Regions from separate parts of the Bacillus sp. SRL337 genome, predicted to be linked through region 2. Evidence: riboswitches for the same ligand, from Rfam matches in the RefSeq annotation. Region 2 holds a riboswitch; each other region holds the start of a gene.
The links. A riboswitch is a leader RNA that binds a small molecule or an ion and turns the genes downstream of it on or off. The one in region 2 is predicted to bind S-adenosylmethionine.
Positions count from the first base shown of each region.

Region 1: linked by a shared signal. The riboswitch ahead of AC4E8A_RS13315 (methionine ABC transporter ATP-binding protein) and the one ahead of AC4E8A_RS22570 (methionine ABC transporter ATP-binding protein) in region 2 are both predicted to bind S-adenosylmethionine.
Region 3: linked by a shared signal. The riboswitch ahead of AC4E8A_RS19410 (methionine ABC transporter ATP-binding protein) and the one ahead of AC4E8A_RS22570 (methionine ABC transporter ATP-binding protein) in region 2 are both predicted to bind S-adenosylmethionine.

Region 1 covers NZ_OZ481793.1:2,623,975-2,626,239, forward strand. Annotated here, with positions in the region: gene AC4E8A_RS13310 (methionine ABC transporter permease) at 1-233, opposite strand, end outside; gene AC4E8A_RS13315 (methionine ABC transporter ATP-binding protein) at 223-1,236, opposite strand; SAM riboswitch class I at 1,472-1,576, opposite strand; gene AC4E8A_RS13320 (nucleotidyltransferase domain-containing protein) at 2,227-2,265, opposite strand, start outside.
Region 2 covers NZ_OZ481793.1:4,515,301-4,517,565, forward strand. Annotated here, with positions in the region: gene AC4E8A_RS22565 (methionine ABC transporter permease) at 1-300, opposite strand, end outside; gene AC4E8A_RS22570 (methionine ABC transporter ATP-binding protein) at 290-1,321, opposite strand; SAM riboswitch class I at 1,410-1,515, opposite strand; SAM riboswitch class I at 1,655-1,755, opposite strand; gene AC4E8A_RS22575 (MerR family transcriptional regulator) at 2,002-2,265, shown strand, end outside.
Region 3 covers NZ_OZ481793.1:3,837,253-3,839,517, reverse strand. Annotated here, with positions in the region: gene AC4E8A_RS19415 (hypothetical protein) at 49-402, shown strand; SAM riboswitch class I at 519-626, shown strand; gene AC4E8A_RS19410 (methionine ABC transporter ATP-binding protein) at 811-1,830, shown strand; gene AC4E8A_RS19405 (methionine ABC transporter permease) at 1,823-2,265, shown strand, end outside.

The DNA of each region.
Region 1 (2,265 bases), 1.9 Mb from region 2:
GCCACAAGTAAAATGATGAATGGAACAGAACGGATCATATTAACGATGAAACCGACGATTTTTTTGATGAATCTGTTCTGAAGAAACAGTCCTTTATCCGTTACAAACAGCAGGATTCCAAGCGGGAGCCCAATAAGGATCGAAACGGCAAGCGATATGCCCACCATGTAAATGGTTTCAAAGAACGCTTTATTCAACTCAGGTAGAATCGCTGTCAATGATTCAGGCAGCATGATTCAGCACCTCCAGACTTTGTGTCCTAAGGCTGATATAGCCCAAGGCTGCTTCAATCTCTCCCGGGTCCCCAATCAGTTCCATGATAAAGATTCCAAGCGGGACATCCTGAATATATTCAATTTTTCCGTGAAGGATGTTACCCCTGACTTTGTATTTTTGGAACACATCCGAGACAATACTTTCTTCAGCAATGGATCCTTTGAATTGTATTTTAATCAACTTGCCTTTCCGTGCCTGAAGCAAATGCGGAGGCAGTTCAAACTGCAGGATGTTCTCAATGAACTGCCTTGTCAATGGCTGGTGAGGATCTGAAAACAATTCATACACCGGCCCTTCTTCCACGATTTTCCCATCCTGCATGACCGCCATTCTGTCACAGATTTCTTTTACCACTTCCATTTCATGAGTGATCAGAACAATTGTCAGGCCCATTTCTTTGTTGATCTCCTTCAGCAATTTCAAAATTGCCTTTGTCGTGCTGGGATCCAGGGCGGATGTCGCCTCATCACACAAGAGCACTGAAGGGTTGTTCGCCAAAGCCCTGGCAATCCCTACCCTCTGCTTCTGCCCCCCGCTCAACTGGGAGGGGTAGGCATCTGCTTTATCGCTTAGCCCCACCTTTTCAAGCAATTCTGTGACCCTTGGTTTAATTGCGGATTTGGGGACACGTGCAGCCTTTAAAGCAAACGCGAGATTATCAGAAACCGTCTTCGCCTTGATTAAATGAAAATGCTGAAAAATCATGCTGATTTTTTGCCGCGCCTTTCTTAACTCTCCTGAAGGAAGCTTTGTCAGGTCCTGCCCATCAATGATGATTTCTCCCGAAGTTGGTTTTTCCAGAAGGTTCAAGCAGCGGATCAGTGAACTTTTTCCCGCGCCGCTGTACCCGACGATTCCGAAAATCTCTCCCTTATTAATTGTTACTGACACATCATCGACCCCGATGACAGTCTGTTTTTTAGTCTTGTATTCTTTTACAAGATTCTTGATCTCAATCATTGGATACACCCCTCATATTTAGAAATTGGCTCAATTAAAGGTATTATCTAATTAAAAAATGAAGGCATCGTCTCATGGGGCCAAGCGGGACAGCTGAACCCAACATAACACCGCTGGCTTATCTGCCTCCACCAAGCACGGGAAGACGGGTACTTAAAGACTGAATCAACAGCTTTTTCCAGCGCCTAAATAAAAAAATGCCCCTTTCAACTGAAAGAAGCATCTGTATATCGATCACTTATCTTTCAGAATGAAATCATTCTGCAGGACTTGGCACCGTTCCTTTACGGAGGTTGCCGGACGTCTTAGGGCCTGATCCCTCGGTCACTCTTGATAATTGAATTTATGAAATTGTCAAATTAATTTGCCTACATTGGATATTAATCCCTTTAGCGCTGTAAGTCAATAAAGATTTTTCCACTAAATTGATGTAAGCGTTGTCTTTGTTTCTATATCAATGAAAAAAATTTTATAGTTATAAGCCATGAAAAATGATGAGGAAGGTGATCCTGACGTAGAAAATAGCACTGTTAAGGAATGAATGAATGATTCTTCAGAAAGCTTGGCCGCCATCCCACTTTCAATACTATGACCTATGAAACCAGAATGGTGCCTTCTTTTAAAAGTACTGCCTTGTTTCAGTATAGGATGGTGAACAAATAGTCGGATATGTATACACGAATATTCCTCCAAAACAAGCTTTAGATAATAGTTTTCTACATTTTTTGATCTTTCACCAGCAGTGGGTGACTATGTTGGATACTTGTCTGTTTTTCATTAAAGCAGGATGCAGGCAGTATGAGGCAGAATCAATCCTTTCCGTATGTCAATGGTATGGCTGAAACAATATGCTGATATTCATGATGCCCTTATCAAAGTTTTATCGGTCATCAACACGCCTTGGAGTTTTACAAGCGGTCAGGGTTCGAAGCAGCCATGACATTTTGGATGGAAGTGAACGAAACAAGCTCAGCACTGACGCAGAGCTATTCAAGTCAATAATAGGTGCTGCTGCTTGGACGGATTATG
Region 2 (2,265 bases):
TCCTGCATAAAAGACCAGCGGAACGACAGCTGCGGCCGTGCCGATGGACGTTCCGACAATCAACCTTGTTACCGGGATGATTGCCACCATCAGGATGATGAACGGAATCGACCTGAACACATTGATGATTCCATTTAAAACATTAAACACCGGCAGGTTCTCCATGAGATGCCCTTTGCGGGTGACAACCAGCAGGATCCCCAGCGGCAATCCAAGAAGGGCTGAAAACAATAGTGAAAATGCGACCATCTGGATGGTTTCAATGAGTGCTTCGATGATTTGCTCCTGATCAACTAGCATTTGCTTCAACCTCCTTGATTCTGACTTTTTCCTGGTTGATATACATCAACGCTCGCTTGATCTCACTATCGCTTCCGATGAATTCGACAATCAAGTTGCCGAATGGTACGCCTTGAAGTTCCGTGATATTTCCAAATAATACATTCGTATCGATATCGAATTTCTTTGCAACTTTGGAGAGAAGCGGCTGCCCGGCAGACTCCCCGACAAAATTGATTCTGAAGATTTTTTGCAAACCGGCATTGTACCGGACGATTTCTTTGATTGTTTCCGGCAATGCATCATTCATCACAGTGCTGACAAAATTCTTCGCTGTCGTTGTTTGCGGTTCAGAGAAGACATTGAAGACGGATCCTTCTTCGATGATCTTTCCTGCTTCGATGACTGCCACCCTATCGCAGATTTCCCGGATGACCGTCATTTCATGGGTGATGATGAGTATGGTGATGTTGTATTCTTTGTTGACCTTTCTCAACAGCTGCAGGATCGAGTTTGTTGTCTGTGGATCCAGGGCCGATGTTGCTTCATCACAAAGCAAAATGGCAGGCTTTGTGGCAAGTGCCCTCGCAATCCCGACTCTCTGCTTCTGCCCGCCTGACAGCTGATCCGGATAGTAGTCCGCCTTATCACCCAGCCCGACGAATTCAAGAAGTTCCGTTACACGTTCCTTGACTTCATTGTTTGGAACTTTCCCGAGCTTCAGCGGCATGGCAACATTGGCAAACACCGTCTTGGAATTCAACAAGTTGAAATGTTGAAAAATCATGCCAATATTTCGTTTGACCTCCCTGATTTCTTTTGGAGACAGTTTGGTAAGGTCTTTCCCATTCACGACCACGCTTCCTGAGGTCGGCTTCTCCAGCCAGTTGACACAGCGGATCAAGGAGCTTTTCCCTGCTCCGCTGAAGCCGATGACACCAAAGATCTCCCCTTCGTTTATCTTCATATCGATTCCGTCCAGTGCCCTGACTGGCTGGTCCCCACTCTCATAAATTTTTGTCAGTCCTTGGAATTCAATCATTGTGTATATGGCTCCCTTCTTTAGCTGTATTAAAAAAACCTCTTCCAGGAGATGGAAGAGGTTTTTGGCACGCGGGCAAAAAGGACTCTTCTTATCTCCCAAGCTAAAAGCTTGCTGGATTTGGCACAGTACTAAAAAAATAGTCCGCTGCCGAGGCTTCACAGGGCCAGTCCCTCTGCCTCTCTTGATAAGAAACTTTATTATTTTTATCAAATTACTCAGATTAAAATGTAAAAACCGCCCTGATTTTCCTCCTTTATGCCATTATTTTAAAAAAAAATAAAAAACCCTCTTCTTGAAAGCGAAGAGGGCATGATTATGTAATCCGGCCTCTTCTCATCTTTCAAGCAATGCTTGCTGGATTTGGCACGGTACTAAAATAGTCCGCTGCCGAGGCTTCACAGGGCCAGTCCCTCTGCCTCTCTTGATAAGAAGTATGGAAATTTATTCTGTTTTTTTAACTTGAGTTACACTTTACAACGTCATTTCAAAAGTGTCAATACATAAAAAAATAAATTTTCAAAAATGAGTACTTGATCCTCTTTTGGGTTTGATAGGTTTCATAGGCTATACTTGGAGAAAACAGCAGCAAGTCGGGTATGAAAAATTTTATTCCAAACCATTTGACCATGTGGTGCACCCCATGGTTTATGATAAAAAGCAGGTGCAGGGGGAGAAATATGTATAAAATCAGTGAGTTTGCCAAGATTACCGGTCTCAGCAAAGAAACGCTGCGGTATTATTCAGAGATAAAACTGCTCGAACCGGCATATATTGATCCAAAAAATCACTATCGCTATTATGATGACGGATCTTATTTTCTAGCCATTCTTCTCGTCAAGCTCCGGGACTTCGGGCTTACCATTCAGGAAATGCAAGGAGTAATGAATGATGAGTCCTTCTTTAACCTTGAAGCACTTTTGCTCGAAAAAAGAAGAAATCTC
Region 3 (2,265 bases), 680 kb from region 2:
CAGAAGGTGGAACTAATATACAAGAGACTTGAATAAGGGGATGAGCGATTGGAAAAAGAGATCTTAAGAATGATGGAAGAAGTCAATTTGAGATATCATTTGAAAGCAATAATGCCGGAGACACCTTTTGTGGTCGCTTTTAATAATGGGGTTGAGGTGAGGATGGTTTCCTTTGGAAAGAACATTGAACTCGCTGTGGGAAAAGGAGAGAATTACGAATCAGATTTTATAGTAGAAGGAAGCCCTGAACAAATTAGTGTGCTGCTTGACGGAAGGGAAAAGCTCACGGTCCTTTCGGGAAGGCAGGAAATATCTGTGATCGGTACGTACAGGGGATTATTATTTGTAGAATCCATCTTAACATTATGCAGAATTCATGATGCAGAGCCGGTAGTCATTTAGGAAGAACTTTTTAATGAAAATTGTTGACAGCAACAAAAAACCAATGTAAAATCACATTCAGAAGTAAAGATTACTTTTATCCATTAAAGGATTAATTGAATAAAGCGAATTACTTGCTCTTATCGAGAGAGGTGGAGGGATGTGCCCTGCGAAGCCCGGCAACCGTCAACTATGTTGAAATGGTGCCAATTCACACAAAGCTGTAGTGCTTTGGAAGATGAGAGAAAGGTGAATGATAAATTATCATGCCTTTCTGCTCATTGCAGGAAGGCATTTTTTATTTGAGGTTCATTCCTATCAGAAAAATGTTTAGGAATGTGTTGAACGCAAATAATAATACAGCAATGTTTACACAACGGCACTAAAGCCTACTAGTCTTATAGGTTTAGTGGAGAGAGGTGAGGTAAAATGATTAGTATTTCTAATGTGAGCAAGATTTTTAACAGTAAAAAGGGTGCCATATCTGCGGTGGATGATGTGAACCTAACTATAGATGACGGAGAAATCTTCGGGGTGATCGGTTACAGCGGTGCCGGAAAAAGTACACTGATCCGTATGTTGAACGGACTTGAAATCCCAAGTGAAGGGACAATCGATGTCAACGGCCATATTGTTTCACAGGTAAAGGGTCAGAAACTGAGAAACGCACGCCACGAAATCTCTATGATCTTTCAACATTTCAATCTCCTTTGGTCGAGGTCTGTCAGGGATAATATTGCATTTCCTCTGGAAATTACTAAGGTTGCCAAGGAAGAACGAAATAGGAGAGTCGATGAGCTGATTGAACTGGTTGGTTTGAAAGGGCGGGAGGATGCTTATCCTTCACAATTGAGCGGCGGCCAAAAGCAGCGTGTTGGAATTGCCCGGGCTCTTGCCAATAATCCAAAGGTCTTGCTATGTGATGAAGCGACTTCAGCACTTGACCCGGAAACAACTGATTCCATCCTTGATCTTCTGGTAGATATCAATAAACGACTGGGATTGACGATTGTCCTGATTACCCATGAAATGAAAGTGATTCAAAAGATCTGTCACCGGGTGGCTGTCATGGAAAACGGGAAGGTAGTCGAATCGGGGAATGTACTGGACGTTTTCAGGAACCCGCAGCAGAAGATCACTCAGCGTTTTGTAGGGGAAGTGTCCGAAACTGGAAACACGAAGGATGCCATTGAAAATCTCATTTCGCACTATCCAGAAGGAAAAATTGTCAAACTCACATTTGTTGGGGAACAGACCGAGCAGCCGCTCATTACGAGCTTGATCAGGAACTTTGATATCAACGCCAATATCATCCAGGGAAGCATTTCCCAGACACAGGACGGATCATACGGCACGTTGTTTATTCACTTAGCTGGTGCCGATGAAGAAGCAGCAGTTGAGTACCTGAAGAAACAAACAGTTGGGATTGAGGTGATTAATCATGATTGAAACTCTCTTTCCAAACGTTGATGGAGAAAAAATGTGGGAAGCGACCCTTGAAACCCTGTACATGACAGGAATGTCTGTAGCTATAACACTAGTGCTTGGAATTATTCTTGGTCTTTTATTATTTTTAACCTCCCCTAATAACATTTGGGCAAACAAGGCAGTTTATGCCGTAACGAGTGCAGTAGTAAATGTCTTCCGTTCAATCCCGTTTATTATTTTGATTGTGCTGTTGATTCCGTTTACGAAGTTCCTTCTAGGGACGATCCGCGGAGCCAACGCAGCGCTTCCTGCCCTCATCATTGGGGCTGCACCCTTCTACGCCAGAATGGTGGAAATAGCCCTTAGGGAAGTGAATAAGGGCGTCATCGAGGCTGCGAAATCAATGGGAGCCAAAACCTCAACAATCATATGGAAAGTGCTGCTTCCTGAATCAAT